3 regions of the Enterobacter cloacae complex sp. genome follow, and region 2 is predicted to be linked to each of the others. Evidence: predicted binding sites of a transcription regulator. Region 2 holds the regulator's gene; each other region holds the start of a gene.

Region 1 (4,817 bases), 1.4 Mb from region 2:
GGCAGCATAAAGACCATTGAGGGCACTTCGAGCATCACGCCGATACGCGGTTTCGGAATCGCATAGCCGATCATCTCTTCCACTTCGCGCCCGGCGCGTTCTATCAACCGCCGCGCTTCGTCGATCTCGTCAATACTGGTGACCATCGGCAGCAAAATGCTGAGATTCCCCGTGGCCGCGTTGGCACGCAGCATCGCACGAACCTGAATAAGGAAGATTTCCGGCTGATCGAGGGTAATGCGGATCCCACGCCAGCCGAGGCAGGGGTTCTCCTCGCTGATGGGCATGTAGGGCAACTGTTTATCCGCGCCGACGTCCAGGGTGCGCAACGTTACGGGTTTGTCGTTGAACATCTGCAACATGCCCTGATACTGCGCAACCTGCTCCTCTTCTGAAGGGAAGCCGCTTTGCAGCATGAACGGGATTTCGGTGCGGTAAAGGCCAATGCCGTCGATGCGGCTGCCGAGCTTTTCTTCGTGCTCGGGGCTTAAGCCAGCGTTGAGCATCACCTTTACCCGCTCACCGCTTTTGAGCTGCGCGGGCAGGTTGACGTCATCTTCCGCCAGCTTGCTTAATTCATTCTCTTCACTGATAAGGCGCTGGTACTCCTGGAGGAGAACCGGCTCAGGATCAACCAGCAGCTCACCGCGATACCCGTCCACCACCAGCGTGCGGCGATGCAGCACGGAGGGCTGAATATCCGCGCCCATAACGGTCGGGATACCGAGCGCACGCACCATGATGGCGGCATGGGAGTTAGCTGCGCCATCGCGCACCACCACGCCCGCCAGCCTGTCCTGCGGTAACTCCGCCAGCGTCGTCGCCGAGAGTTCATCGGCCACCAGCACAAACCGGCTTGGCCAGGCATTCGCCCCCTGAATGGTATCATCGAGGTGGAAAAGCAGACGTTGCCCAAGCGCGCGTAAATCACCGGCTCGCTCTTTCAGATAACCGTCAGTCAGCACCGCAAACTGTTCGGCAAATTTTTCGATGACCTTTTTAACCGCCCACTCTGCCACCGAACCTTTATCGACCTCGGCAAACAGCTCACGGCGCAAGCGCGCATCGGAAAGCAGGTGTGAGTAAAGATCGAAAATGGCCGCCGTCTCTTTTTGCGCACCAGCGGCAAAGCGTTTGCTGTAGCGACGAAACTCATTTGCCGCCTCTTCCAGCGCGGCGGTAAGCCGCTCGCGCTCAAGCGCTTCATCCAGCGTAGAGGCTTCGTAGACCTGCTCCATCAACGGTAGCGTGGCATCCATCCAGCCTTCGGCGATAGCGACACCCGGCGAGGCCGGAAGCGCGCGGATACGCGTATGACGATACTGGCCAAAAAGGGCGGCCAGCTGGGACTGGGAGAGGATCGCCGCCATCTGCGTTGCCAGCGTGACGAGGAAGGACTCCTCGCTTTCGTCGTACTGGCGCAACTCTCGCTGCTGAACAACAAGCACGCCAAGCAGCTGACGGCGCTGAATAATCGGCACGCCAAGAAAAGCGCGGAAACGCTCCTCTTTTACGGAAGGGATATATTTAAAGCTGGGGTGTTTTTGCGCATCGGCAAGGTTGATTGGCTCCGCCAGTCGCCCGACCAGGCCAACAATACCTTCATCAAACGCGAGCGTGACGGTGCGTCCCCGTGGTTTTTTTAAACCGCGGGTTGCCATCAGGTAGTAGCAACGTCGGTCATGGTCGGCCAGATAGACCGAACAGACTTCGGTTTCCATCGCAAGACAGATGTCCGTCACCAGAATATTCAGCGCCTCGTTGAGGCGAGGCGCACTGGCAACCTTTTCAACTATTTCTCGCAAGCGGGTGAGCATGATTTGCGTAGCTTAACCTCTTTTACGTCGCCAGGCAGGTGCGCTCTGTGGCTTCGGAGGCGTCTCCTGAAGCTGCATAACGGCACTTGCGAACTCTTTCATCACCCTACGGTAAACATCGCGCTTAAAAGACACGACCTGACGAACCGGATACCAGTAGCTTACCCAGCGCCAGCCATCAAACTCCGGCGTGCTGCTGGTTTGCATATTGATATCTGAATCGTTGCCCACCAACTGCAAAAGAAACCACTTCTGTTTCTGGCCGATACAAACCGGCTTTGTGTCCCAACGCACCAAACGTTTCGGTAACTTGTAACGCAACCAGTTGCGGGTCGAAGCCAGGATGCGAACATCTTTGCGGCTTAAACCAACCTCTTCAAACAGCTCCCGGTACATCGCTTGTTCTGGGGACTCTCCAGGATTGATCCCGCCTTGCGGGAACTGCCAGGAGTGCTGACCATATCGCCGGGCCCACATCACCTGACCCTGACGATTACAAATTACTATTCCTACGTTTGGGCGGTAGCCATCGTCATCAATCACCGGACTACCCCAAACTAAATCTGATATATGAATGATTGTTTCACACTACAGGGAGGCGGTAAACCACTCTCTTACAGGCCTGCAACCTAATAACATTTGAATAACTCACAAATTTGTGAGGAGTTATAAACAGATGAGGACGACTGAGACCATTTTTATTCACCTTTTCTGTGGATATAGTTGTGAAGAAGTACGGAATTACCGATGAACAACCTTGTAGACCGACGAAACGCCCGTTTACGCCATTCATAATAAATCTTTTAAATTCAGACCATTACAGTTAAAAACAGGGCATTAAAGGCGATTAACGTGACGATCGTCACATCAAAGATCCTCCTGCTGATGAAAGATCGAACAGCGTCGGTTTTATCCACAGATTGTGCCAATAAGTTAGGCACAATTTGTGTGAAAATTCGATTTTCATCGCACGTCAAGGCTGTAAATTGAAACAGTAGTGGTGGTTATACCCAGTTATCCCATTTTTCTGTGGATAACATGGTGTAAGATCCTGTTTATTGTCAGTGACCAGAATTGCACAACCTGTTTTTTAGCCATGCCACGCTGCTTTTTATCCTAAAAAACCTGATAAAAACCAACCACATGGAATATGTACTCAGAAAAAGGTAAACTCTATCCACAAGGGATAAAATATCAGCTCATTTTTTAACCAAAAGGTTGTTAGCATGCATTCTCTCGCCCCACTGCTCTCCCCTCCCGTCAGTGAAGCTCAGCTGCTCCAGCAGGCACAGCGTCTGGCAGGCTATTCGCTGGGTGAGCTGGCCGTGATGGCGGGGCTGACGATACCTAACGATTTGAAGCGCGATAAAGGCTGGATCGGCGTGTTGCTTGAACGCTGGCTGGGCGCAAGCGCGGGCAGTAAACCGGAGCAAGATTTTGCGGCGCTGGGCGTTGAGCTGAAAACGATCCCTGTCGATAGCCAGGGGCGGCCGCTGGAAACGACCTTTGTCTGCGTGGCGCCGCTGACGGGGAACAGCGGAGTGACCTGGGAAACCAGCCACGTCAGGCATAAGCTGAAGCGGGTATTGTGGGTACCCGTTGAGGGCGACAGGCAGATCCCGCTGGCAGAACGTCGCGTTGGCGCCCCGCTGCTCTGGAGTCCGGATGAAGAAGAGGAGAGGCAGCTTTCCGAAGACTGGGAAGAGCTGATGGATATGATTGTGCTGGGACAGGTTGAGCGGATCACCGCCCGGCATGGCGAAGTGCTGCAACTCCGTCCAAAAGCCGCCAACAGCAAAGCGCTTACTGAAGCGGTAGGTGCACGGGGCGAACCGATCCTGACGCTGCCGCGCGGTTTCTATCTTAAAAAGAATTTCACCGGGGCGCTGCTGGCACGCCACTTCCTGTTGAAAACATAGTTTTTTACCAATTTTGCGCTCCGGCTAACATAATCTCCTCCTTTTTAAGATTTCCCCCCTTTCACCTGTCGTAATATCAGGTTATTACTACACTATGATTTGATACGAGCCAGGTGAGGATGAGAACGATGAAAAAATGGGCAGTAATTATCTCAGCAGTCGGTTTAGCGTTTGCGGTATCGGGTTGTAGCAGCGACTATGTCATGTCAACGAAAGATGGTCGCATGATCCTGACCGATGGCAAACCCGAAGTCGACGACGATACCGGTCTGGTGAGTTACCGCGATCGCGAAGGCAACCAAATGCAAATTAATCGCGACGAAGTATCCCAGATCATCGAGCGATAAACAGATAAAGGTCAGTAGCTTGCTGGCCTTTTTGATTTTTTCCTTCCCCTTTTGTCTTCCCTCTGCCATGTTTATATTCCTTTGTCGGGAGGTTCCTGACGCAGTCTGTATGTCTAAAAAGGAAACCGGCTATGCATTATCACCGTATCCCCCACAGCGCTCTGGAGATCAGCCAACTGGGGTTGGGCACCATGACATTTGGTGAACAAAACAGCGAAGCCGATGCCCATGCACAACTGGATTACGCCGTCAGCCAGGGCATTAACCTGATTGACGTGGCGGAGATGTACCCTGTTCCTCCACGCCCGGAAACACAAGGCCTTACCGAAACGTACGTCGGCAACTGGCTGGCGAAACGTGGCAATCGCGAAAAGCTGGTTCTCGCCTCTAAGGTTAGCGGCCCTTCCCGTAATAACGATGCCGGGATCCGCCCTAACCAGATCCTCGATCGCAAGAATATCCGTGCCGCGCTGGATGCCAGCCTCAAGCGCCTGCAAACCGACTATCTCGATCTTTATCAGGTGCACTGGCCGCAGCGTCCGACAAACTGCTTCGGCAAGCTCGGCTACACCTGGAACGAGAGTGCTCCGGCCGTTACCCTGCTGGAAACGCTGGAAGCGCTTACGGAATGTCAGCGCGCGGGTAAGATCCGCTACATCGGCGTTTCCAACGAGACGGCGTTTGGCGTGATGCGCTATCTGCATCTGGCCGATAAACACGATCTGCCGCGCATC
Region 2 (4,817 bases):
AATTCCATCCCGGCCTGTTCTAATGTGTGACGACCATCAATATTTATAGAAGAGGAAATTATTTTCGCCCAGGTTTTCCATCGTGCGGCCCAAAAAACTGAGGCGGATGGTCTACCCAGCGGTCTTCGCGCGTTGCGGCATAAACCGGATTAAGCGGATAGTAGATGCGGTTGTGCTTTTTATTGGCCTCGCCCACTACCAGTAAGCGCACCTCTTCCTCGGTATTGTTGATAAAGGTATGGCACACACCCGTGCCGGCAGGAAACCCGACGCTGTCGCCAGGTTCGAGCTTCCACAGATAGCCATTGATCCAGGCCTCAGGATAACCCTCCAGAACGTATACAAACTCTTCTTCATCACTTTCCGCATGCGGATAAGACGTACGGCGTCCGGGCGGCAGCCGTTCATGGTGAATACCAATGCGGCCGAGACCCAGCTTGCGGGCCAGCGGCGCGCCAATTGAGAAACGTTCGTTGCTGTCAGGATAAGTGGCGTCATCGGCACCTTCCACGTCCCGCCAGTGCCGAATACAGTCAGGTCTTTTCATTGCGCGATCTCCCGATTTACGATGCGTCAGGTATAGCACAGCCTGGCGGATCTCGGTGTTTTTACCAGAACATGATAAAGTGAGGGTTTAACCCCTTACCACATCCGAGGTGACCGATGGACAAGTCCACAAAAGAGCTGTTAGCGCAAGCTGAAAAGCTGTGCGCGCAACGCAATGTGCGCCTGACCCCACAGCGCCTTGAGGTCCTGCGTCTGATGAGCCTGCAACAGGGTGCCATCAGCGCCTACGACCTGCTCGACCTGTTACGTGAAAGCGAGCCGCAGGCAAAACCGCCAACCGTCTATCGGGCGCTGGATTTTCTGCTGGAACAAGGGTTTGTGCATAAGGTGGAGTCAACAAACAGCTATGTGCTGTGCCATCTTTTTGACCAGCCGACCCACACGTCCGCCATGTTTATCTGCGATCGCTGTGGCGTGGTGAAGGAGGAGTGTGCGGAAGGGGTGGAAGATATTATGCATACGCTGGCGGCCAGAATGGGCTTTGCCCTGCGCCATAACGTAATCGAAGCACACGGTTTATGTTCTGCCTGCGTGGAGGTGGAGTCATGCCGCCATCAGGATGCCTGTCAGCACGATCACTCAATCCTGGTGAAGAAAAAGCCGCGTTAAGGCCAAAGAAAAGGCGGCTCATGGCCGCCCTTGGGGATAGTGCCGGTTACCAGCGGTAGTCGTTACGGGTTTCCCAGTCTTTGACTTCGTTTTCCGCCTGATCTTTTTCGTAACCGTAGCGCTCCTGGATTTTACCTACCAGCTGATCGCGCTTACCTTCAATGACGGTCATATCGTCATCCGTCAGCTTACCCCACTGTTCTTTCGCTTTACCTTTGAATTGCTTCCAGTTGCCGCCGATTTCGTCTTTATTCATAATCGTGTCCTCGTGTTAAGCGTCTATGAGTATCGTCCGCTTCGTTCTTTTCTGCTGGACGTGATTATTATTGTAGTTAAGGATTCGGAAGTTATTTTTATATTCGGAATCTTTAACCGCTACGATATATCGTGTCGGGCAGGAAACCAGGTATTGTTTCGCCAGTGACGATGCCAGATAACGGCCAGCGAAAGGCCACGCAATGCGAGAAAAACCGCCAGCGCCAGCCACAGGCCATGATTGCCAAGATACGGCACGGACAGCAACGTAAGGCCGAAGCCCGCCGCCGCGACGGCCATGCTGTTGCGCATCTCCGCCCCTCGCGTGGCGCCAATAAACATGCCGTCCAGCAGATAGCACCACACGCCCACCACCGGTAATACCACCTGCCAGAGGATGTAGCGATCGGCAAGCGCCTGAAGCGCGGGCAGCGAGGTAAGTAGCGCGACAATATGCCCACCAAAACAGGCGTAAACCAGGGCAAAGATCAGCGCCACCAGACCCGCCTGACGGCAGGCAGCCCGCCACACCTCGCGTAGCTGGCCGCTTTCACGCGCGCCGTATGCCTGCCCGGAATGCGCCTCCACGGCGTAAGCAAAACCATCCAGCGCGTAAGCGGTAAAGGTCAGTAAGGTCATGAGCACTGCGTTGACCGCGACGATTTCTGGCCCAAGCCGCGCACCAAAAACGGTTAACGCACCAAAACAGAGTTGCAGCAGGAGCGAGCGCAGCATGATGTTGCGATTAAGCGCCAGCAGCTTACGCATATTGCCGCGCCAGGCCGTTTTCAGAAGATCGAGGGTGATGCCGCGCATCGTCAGCACGCGCCAGACCATCCACAAACCGATCAGCAGCGTACCGTACTCAGCAATCGCCGTGGCCAGCGCCGCGCCGCGAACGTTCATGTGCAGTCCCATTACCAGCCAGAGATCGAGCACAATGTTAAGCAGGTTGCCCACCACCAGCAGGATCACCGGCGCGCGGGCGTACTGCACGCCCAGTAACCAGCCCAGGAGGACCAGGTTTGCCAGGGAAGCGGGCGCGCTGAGCCAGCGAATTTCGAGGAAGCGCCGGGCCTGCTCCAGCACGGCATCACTGCCGCCCACAATATGGAGCGCCAGATCAATGAGCGGCGTACGCAACAGGACGATTAACGCGCCGGCACCGAACGCCAGCATGAGCGGCTGAACCAGCGCACGCGCCAGACGCAGGGGATCTTTTGCACCATACGCCTGGGCCGTCAGGCCTGTTGTACTCATGCGCAAAAAGAGCAGCAGCATAAAGAGGAAGCTGGTCGCCGTTGCGCCGATCGCGACGCCGCCCAGATAAATCGGCGAATCCAGATGCCCGATTACCGCCGTATCCACCAGCCCCAGCAGGGGAACGGTAATATTGGAAAAAATCATCGGTAGCGCAAGACGCCACAACGCCTTATCGGCAGAAGTTAGCAATGCCATGGAAATTACCGGAATCAGAAAATAGGCCAGGCTGTAGAGGAGCTACAGCCTGTCAGGAAGAGATTACAGCCATTCACCGTTGCGGATAACGCCTACCGCCAGGCCTTCAATGGAGAAGCTCTGCTCGCGGAGATCCACCACAATTGGGGAGAATTCGTTGTTTTCTGGCAGAAGCTGAACGGTATTACCTTGTTTTTTCAGGCGCTTAACCGTCACTTCATCATCAATGCGCGCTACCACGACTTGCCCGTTACGCACGTCCTGCGTTTTGTGTACCGCAAGCAGATCGCCATCCAGAATACCGATATCTTTCATGGACATTCCGCTAACGCGCAGCAGGAAATCGGCGCTCGGCTTGAACATGCCTGGGTCAACCTGATAGTGCCCTTCAATATGCTGCTGTGCCAGCAGGGGTTCACCTGCGGCGACGCGGCCCACCAGCGGAATACCGGTCTCTTCTTCCACCAGCAGACGAATACCGCGTGAGGCACCGGAAACAATCTCAATCACGCCCTTACGCGCCAGCGCTTTAAGGTGCTCTTCGGCAGCATTAGGAGAACGGAAGCCCAGACGCTGTGCAATTTCTGCACGCGTGGGTGGCATACCCGTCTGGCCGATATGATCCCGAATGAGATCAAACACCTCTTGCTGCCTGGTCGTTAACGCTTTCATACCGCCCCCTGGGTGTATATACAGTTATGCTGTGAGTATATACAGTCAAAGGCGATTTTGGAACCAAAAACTGCACAAAAAACCAGGGACTTAATTATTCCTCGAGGCTCATCGGAAATGCGACCAAAGCAGCGTGACCCAGGTGATCGCCGCGGTGATAATCGACAGCAGCACGGCAGCGGAACCCATGTCTTTCGCCCGGCCAGACAGTTCATGGAATTCCGACCCTATCCGGTCAACAACGGCCTCAATAGCGCTATTAAGAATTTCCACTATCATCACCAGAAGGACAGAACCGATGAGAAGCACGCGGGTGATAGCATCAACATCAAGGAAGCAGGCGATGATAACTGCAACGATCGCGGCAACCGCTTCCTGGCGGAAGGCGGCTTCATTAACCCATGCGGCGCGAAAGCCTTTCCATGAATAACCGGCAGCTTTAATGATTCGGGTTAACCCAGTGGTATTATTGGCCATCTAAAGAACCTTTTATGAGAAATAGCGTCAGTAACTAAAGCTTCAGCGCGTTTTGCTGCAACCTGAAGTATGACGGGTAACAACAGAAATTTTGCGCGCTTTCTGTTATCCTTGCGCCGCAATTGCATTATTAACCAGAGGCTTTACATCGTTTATGTCCGGCTGGCCACGAATTTACTACAAATTACTTAATTTACCATTAAGCGTACTGGTAAAAAGTAAGTCTATCCCAGCAGAACCCGCGCTGGAATTAGGGCTCGATACGTCACGCCCTATTATGTACGTTTTGCCTTATAACTCGAAGGCAGACCTGCTTACGCTTCGCGCTCAATGTCTGGCGCACGATTTACCTGACCCGCTTGAACCCCTGGAAGTCGACGGTACGCTACTGCCGCGCTACGTGTTCATCCATGGCGGGCCGCGCGTGTTCACCTATTACACGCCGAAAGAAGAGTCCATTAAGCTGTTCCATGATTACCTCGATCTGCACCGCAGCAACCCCGATCTGGACGTACAGATGGTGCCGGTGTCGGTGATGTTTGGTCGTCGTCCGGGGCGCGAAAAAGGGGAAGAGAACCCGCCTCTGCGTATGCTCAACGGCATTCAGAAGTTCTTCGCCGTCTCCTGGCTGGGACGCGACAGCTTTGTCCGCTTCTCGCCTTCCGTTTCACTGCGCCGCATGGCGGATGAACACGGCACCGATAAGATCATTGCGCAAAAGCTGGCGCGCGTTGCGCGTATGCACTTTGCACGTCAGCGCCTGGCGGCCGTTGGTCCAC
Region 3 (4,817 bases), 2.3 Mb from region 2:
CCGGCAAGATCCACCATGATGACGGCGTTACGGTTATCCGGGTGCCAGGCGAGGGGCGCTACCCAGCTCGTGTTCCCGCGCCACGCCCCGAACATCCCTGAAATATGCACCAGCGGTTTCATCTGCGGCACATCAATCAGCGTCATCAGCTTCTGCTTGCTGCGGTGGCTCAGCAGATACTCAAACAGGCGCGGCTGTGCGGTTTTAACGAGTTTCGCCATAGCGATGGTCGCGTAAACGTCTGCCATCGCGTCGTGGGCATTGCTGTGCTCGATGCCGTTGGCGCGCGTCAGGTGCTCGAGCCTGAAGCTCGGCAATCCGTCGTCGTTCTCCGGCCAGTGAATCCCTTCCGGGCGCAGCGCATAACAGGCGCGCATGATATCCAGCAAATCCCAGCGTGAATTGCGGTTCTGCCAGCTCCAGGCGTACGGATCGTAGAAGTTGCGGTAGAAGATATTACGCGTCACTTCATCGTCAAAGCGGATGTTGTTGTAACCCACCACGCAGGTATTGGGCACCGTGAACAGATCGTGGATGCGACGGGCAAATTCCGCTTCGCTAACGCCTTTATCCCGCGCTTCCTGAGGCGTGATGCCTGTCACCATCACCGCGCCCGGCTGCGGCAGATAGTCATCGGCAGGCTTGCAGTAAAACACCTCGGGTTCGCCGATGATGTTAAATTCGTCATCGGTACGGATAGCCGCAAACTGCGCCGGTCGGTCCAGCGCCGGATGGGTGCCAAAGGTTTCGTAATCGTGGAACAAAAAAGTCGGGCGCGCGGCAGAGTCAGACACCAGTAATCTCATCCTGTTAAAAATTGACGTCTCTATGGTAAACGATTGGGGTGAGCAGTCCGAATAAAAAGCACGGTCAGGCAAGAAATTTGCGAGATCTGTTCCAGAAAAATTTGCGCATTGTCACATTTTTTTGCAATTAAGGCAGGTAACGACATCAGAACTGCCGTAAAAAGGTCATCGATTTTTACTGACCTGAGGATATACCGTTGAAACGCCGTCTGTTTATTGCTGTTTCTTTACTCGCTTCGAGTATTTCATCCGCGCTGGCCGCCGAGCCGCTGGATTTTTCACCTCAGCCGCCTGCCCTTCAGGCAGGATCCTGGGTATTGATGGATTACACCACGGGTCAAATCTTAACGGCGGGCAACGAACATCAGCAGCGCAATCCGGCGAGCCTGACCAAACTGATGACGGGGTACGTTGTCGATCGCGCCATTGATAGCCACCGTATCAGCCCCGATGACATTGTGACGGTCGGGCGTGACGCCTGGGCAAAGGGCAATCCGGTCTTTGACGGTTCATCGTTGATGTTTCTGAAGGAGGGCGACAGGGTTTCCGTGCGCGATCTCAGCCGCGGCCTGATTGTTGATTCCGGCAATGACGCCTGCGTAGCGCTGGCGGATCACGTGGCGGGCGGTCAGCCGCAGTTCGTCAGGATGATGAATGACTACGTCGAAAAGCTGAACCTGCGCGATACCCACTTCGAAACCGTACACGGGCTGGATGCACCGGGTCAGCACAGCTCCGCTTACGATCTCGCCGTGCTTTCCCGTGCCATCATTCACGGCGAACCTGAGTTCTACCACATGTACAGCGAGAAAAGCCTGACCTGGAACGGCATTACCCAGCAGAACCGTAACGGGCTGCTGTGGGATAAGACCATGAACGTGGATGGCCTGAAAACGGGGCACACGTCGGGCGCGGGCTTCAACCTGATTGCCTCCGCGGTCGACGGTCAGCGTCGGCTGATTGCGGTGGTGATGGGCGCAGACAGCCCGAAGGGGCGTGAAGATCAGGCGCGCAAGCTGCTGCACTGGGGACAGCAAAATTTCGATACGGTGCAGATCCTGCATAACGGCAAAAAAGTGGGTACCGAACGTATCTGGTACGGCGATAAAGAGCAGATCGCGCTGGGCACGGATCAGGACTTCTGGCTGGCCTTGCCCAAAACGGAAGTGCCGAATATCAAGGCAAAATACGTGATGGACAAAAAAGAGCTGGAAGCGCCGATTGCCGCGCACCAGCGGGTAGGGGAGATCCAACTGTACGATCGCGACAAGGTGGTTGCGCACTGGCCTCTGGTTACGCTGGAAAGCGTTGAAAAGGGCGGCCTTTTCTCCCGTCTCGGTGATTATCTGCATCATAAGCTTTAACCTTTCGGGCAGACTGGCAGTGTTGCGAGTCTGCTCGCATAATAAACACTCCCGGTTTGCCGATAATCGCGATTCTGCTTTATAGTGTATGTATATACAGTGATAAACGGAGGCAGCATGGACTACAGCGTCAGGCAGCAACAGAAACGTAAAATCGCAGGCTTTCATCTCGTGGGGCCGTGGGAAAAAACGGTCAAGCAGGGGTTCGAACAGCTCGTGATGTGGGTAGACGGGCGTCATATTCAGCCGCAGGAATGGGTAGCCGTTTATTACGACAACCCGGATGACGTGCCGGCGGAAAAGCTCCGCTGCGATACCGCCGTCACGGTCCCTGATGATTTCACTGTACCTGAGAACAGCGAAGGGGTGATGATGACCGAAATCGCTGCCGGGGACTATGCTATCGCCGCTGCCCGTGTGGAAAATCATGATTTTGCCAACCCCCGGAACCAGTTCTTCAACTCCCTTCTCCAGGACAACACCTACCAGATTGCGCCAAAACCGTGCTTCGAACGTTATCTGAATGATGGCAATGCAGACGGCTACTGGGACATTGAGATGTTTGTACCGGTAGAACACAAGGTGGGATAAACCTGCGAAAAGCAGGGTTTTTGAGGCGGATGCGATCCACCCGCCTCAAAACACAGTACAATTGTGGTTTGCCGTAAAGCTGGAGACGGGTGTGCGCCCCGACAAGTCATTAACCCCATTTGAAATTCGGTTATACAAACATTATCGCGTGGTGCACGGTTGCCGCATTGCGCTGGCGTTTGTGTTGACCTTCGTACTGGTTCGTTTGCTGGATATCCCGGAAGGAACGTGGCCGCTGATCACGCTGGTGGTGGTGATGGGGCCGATCTCATTCTGGGGGAACGTGGTTCCTCGTGCCCTCGAACGCATAGGCGGCACCGTTTTAGGCTCGGCGCTTGGGCTTATCGCCCTGAAGCTGGAGCTGATTTCATTCCCGATCATGTTGCTGTGGTGCGCGGGGGCGATGTTTCTTTGTGGGTGGCTGGCGCTGGGCAAGAGGCCGTATCAGGCGCTGCTGATTGGCATTACGCTTGCGGTTGTGGTCGGCGCGCCGGCGGGCGATATGACCACCGCACTGTGGCGAAGCGGGGACGTAATCCTCGGCTCGTTGCTCGCCATGCTGTTTACCGGCATCTGGCCGCAGCGCGCCTTCCTGCACTGGCGCATTCAGATGGCAAACTACGTCACGGCATTTAACCGCGTCTACCAGGCCGGGTTTTCGCCGAATCTGATCGAACGCCCACGGCTGGAAAAGCACCTGCAAAAAATCCTCAATGACGTGGTCAAAATGCGCGGGTTGATTACCCCGGCAAGCAAAGAAACGCATATCCAGAAAGCCATTTTTGAAGCCATTCAGACGGTCAGCCGTAATCTGGTCTGTATGCTTGAACTGCAAATCAATGCCCACTGGGCTTCACGCCCCAGTCACTTTCTGATGCTCAACGCGCATACGCTGAAAGAGACGCAGCAGATGACGCAGCAAACCCTGTTGACCATCGCCCATGCGCTCTACGAAGGGAATCCACAGCCCATACGGGCAAACAGCGAGCGGCTGAACGAAATCGTCGCCGAGCTGAAACAGCTGATGAATGAGCGTCAGGCCGACAATGTGGCGGAAACACCCATCCACGGCTATGTCTGGCTGAGTATGGAGCTGGCACGACAGCTGGAATTATTATCGCAACTGATTTGCCGGGCACTGCGCAAATAAAAAGCGTACGTGATGCCTGCTGCTTCGATTCAGCAGCAATTAGGGTTATGATGGTTTTAAACGATATACTCATTGTCATTCGCAGCCGCTGTCTGTTAAAACGGTTGCCTTAACGAATCCGAATCTCACATTATCAGGGGTGTAAAAATGGAAACTATTAAGCCTTCGTTCCAGGATGTTCTGGAGTTCGTCCGCCTGTTCCGCCGTAAAAACAAGCTACAGCGTGAAATCCAGGACGTAGAGAAGAAGATCCGTGACAACCAGAAACGTGTCCTGCTGCTGGACAACCTGAGCGACTACATCAAGCCGGGGATGAGCGTTGAAGCTATTCAGGGCATCATCGCCAGCATGAAGAGCGATTACGAAGATCGCGTTGATGACTACATCATCAAAAATGCTGAGCTGTCCAAAGAGCGTCGCGATATCTCCAAAAAGCTGAAGGTGATGGGCGAAATCAAAAACGTCGACGCTAAAGGCGAGTAATCGCGCAATCTGTTGCCCGGTGGCGTTGCGCTTACCGGGTCTGCGATTCCGTAGGTCGGGTAAGGCTTAGCCGCCACCCGACAATTTTACCGAACGCAGAAAAGCAAAAAGCCTGCTTTGAAAGCAGGCTATTCAAATTTGGCTCCTCTGACTGGACTCGAACCAGTGACATACGGATTAACAGTCCGCCGTTCTACCGACTGAACTACAGAGGAATCGTTGTGGAGGCTTATCTTAGCGGCGAAAAAACTTTTGTCAAACCTCATCTTAGGCAAAAGTGACTGATTGATGATTCTGTCGTCATTTTGTTGCCATTTCAGACATAATTTAAAGGAAAATACTTTGCAGGATATGCATTTCTGCCCCATCATTTGAAATGGAGTTTCAACTTTCTCGCTAAGGTCCATTTTGAACGTCACCGCA

What was found. The regulator LexA, encoded in region 2, represses DNA repair genes until DNA is damaged. The targets are predictions, from matches to a motif close to TNCTGTATGTACATACAGNA.
Region 1: a site for LexA is predicted at 2,795-2,814, ahead of mutH (DNA mismatch repair endonuclease MutH). Genes of this name have one in related genera too.
Region 3: a site for LexA is predicted at 2,253-2,272, ahead of sbmC (DNA gyrase inhibitor SbmC). Genes of this name have one in related genera too.

What each region holds. Positions count from the first base shown of each region.
Region 1 is NZ_LT991957.1:1,071,299-1,076,115, forward strand. It holds gene ptsP (phosphoenolpyruvate--protein phosphotransferase) at 1-1,817, opposite strand, end outside; gene rppH (RNA pyrophosphohydrolase) at 1,830-2,360, opposite strand; gene mutH (DNA mismatch repair endonuclease MutH) at 3,044-3,736, shown strand; gene DBR02_RS05455 (YgdI/YgdR family lipoprotein) at 3,865-4,083, shown strand; gene DBR02_RS05460 (NADP(H)-dependent aldo-keto reductase) at 4,215-4,817, shown strand, end outside.
Region 2 is NZ_LT991957.1:2,430,331-2,435,147, reverse strand. It holds gene DBR02_RS12145 (cupin domain-containing protein) at 59-547, opposite strand; gene zur (zinc uptake transcriptional repressor Zur) at 664-1,176, shown strand; gene DBR02_RS12135 (CsbD family protein) at 1,223-1,432, opposite strand; gene dinF (MATE family efflux transporter DinF) at 1,552-2,889, opposite strand; gene lexA (transcriptional repressor LexA) at 2,953-3,561, opposite strand; gene DBR02_RS12120 (diacylglycerol kinase) at 3,670-4,038, opposite strand; gene plsB (glycerol-3-phosphate 1-O-acyltransferase PlsB) at 4,193-4,817, shown strand, end outside.
Region 3 is NZ_LT991957.1:141,135-145,951, reverse strand. It holds gene sbcB (exodeoxyribonuclease I) at 1-806, opposite strand, end outside; gene dacD (serine-type D-Ala-D-Ala carboxypeptidase DacD) at 998-2,170, shown strand; gene sbmC (DNA gyrase inhibitor SbmC) at 2,288-2,761, shown strand; gene DBR02_RS00710 (FUSC family protein) at 2,853-3,911, shown strand; gene DBR02_RS00705 (DUF496 family protein) at 4,059-4,394, shown strand; tRNA gene DBR02_RS00700 (tRNA-Asn) at 4,534-4,609, opposite strand; partial or broken gene emmdR (multidrug efflux MATE transporter EmmdR) at 4,771-4,817, shown strand, end outside.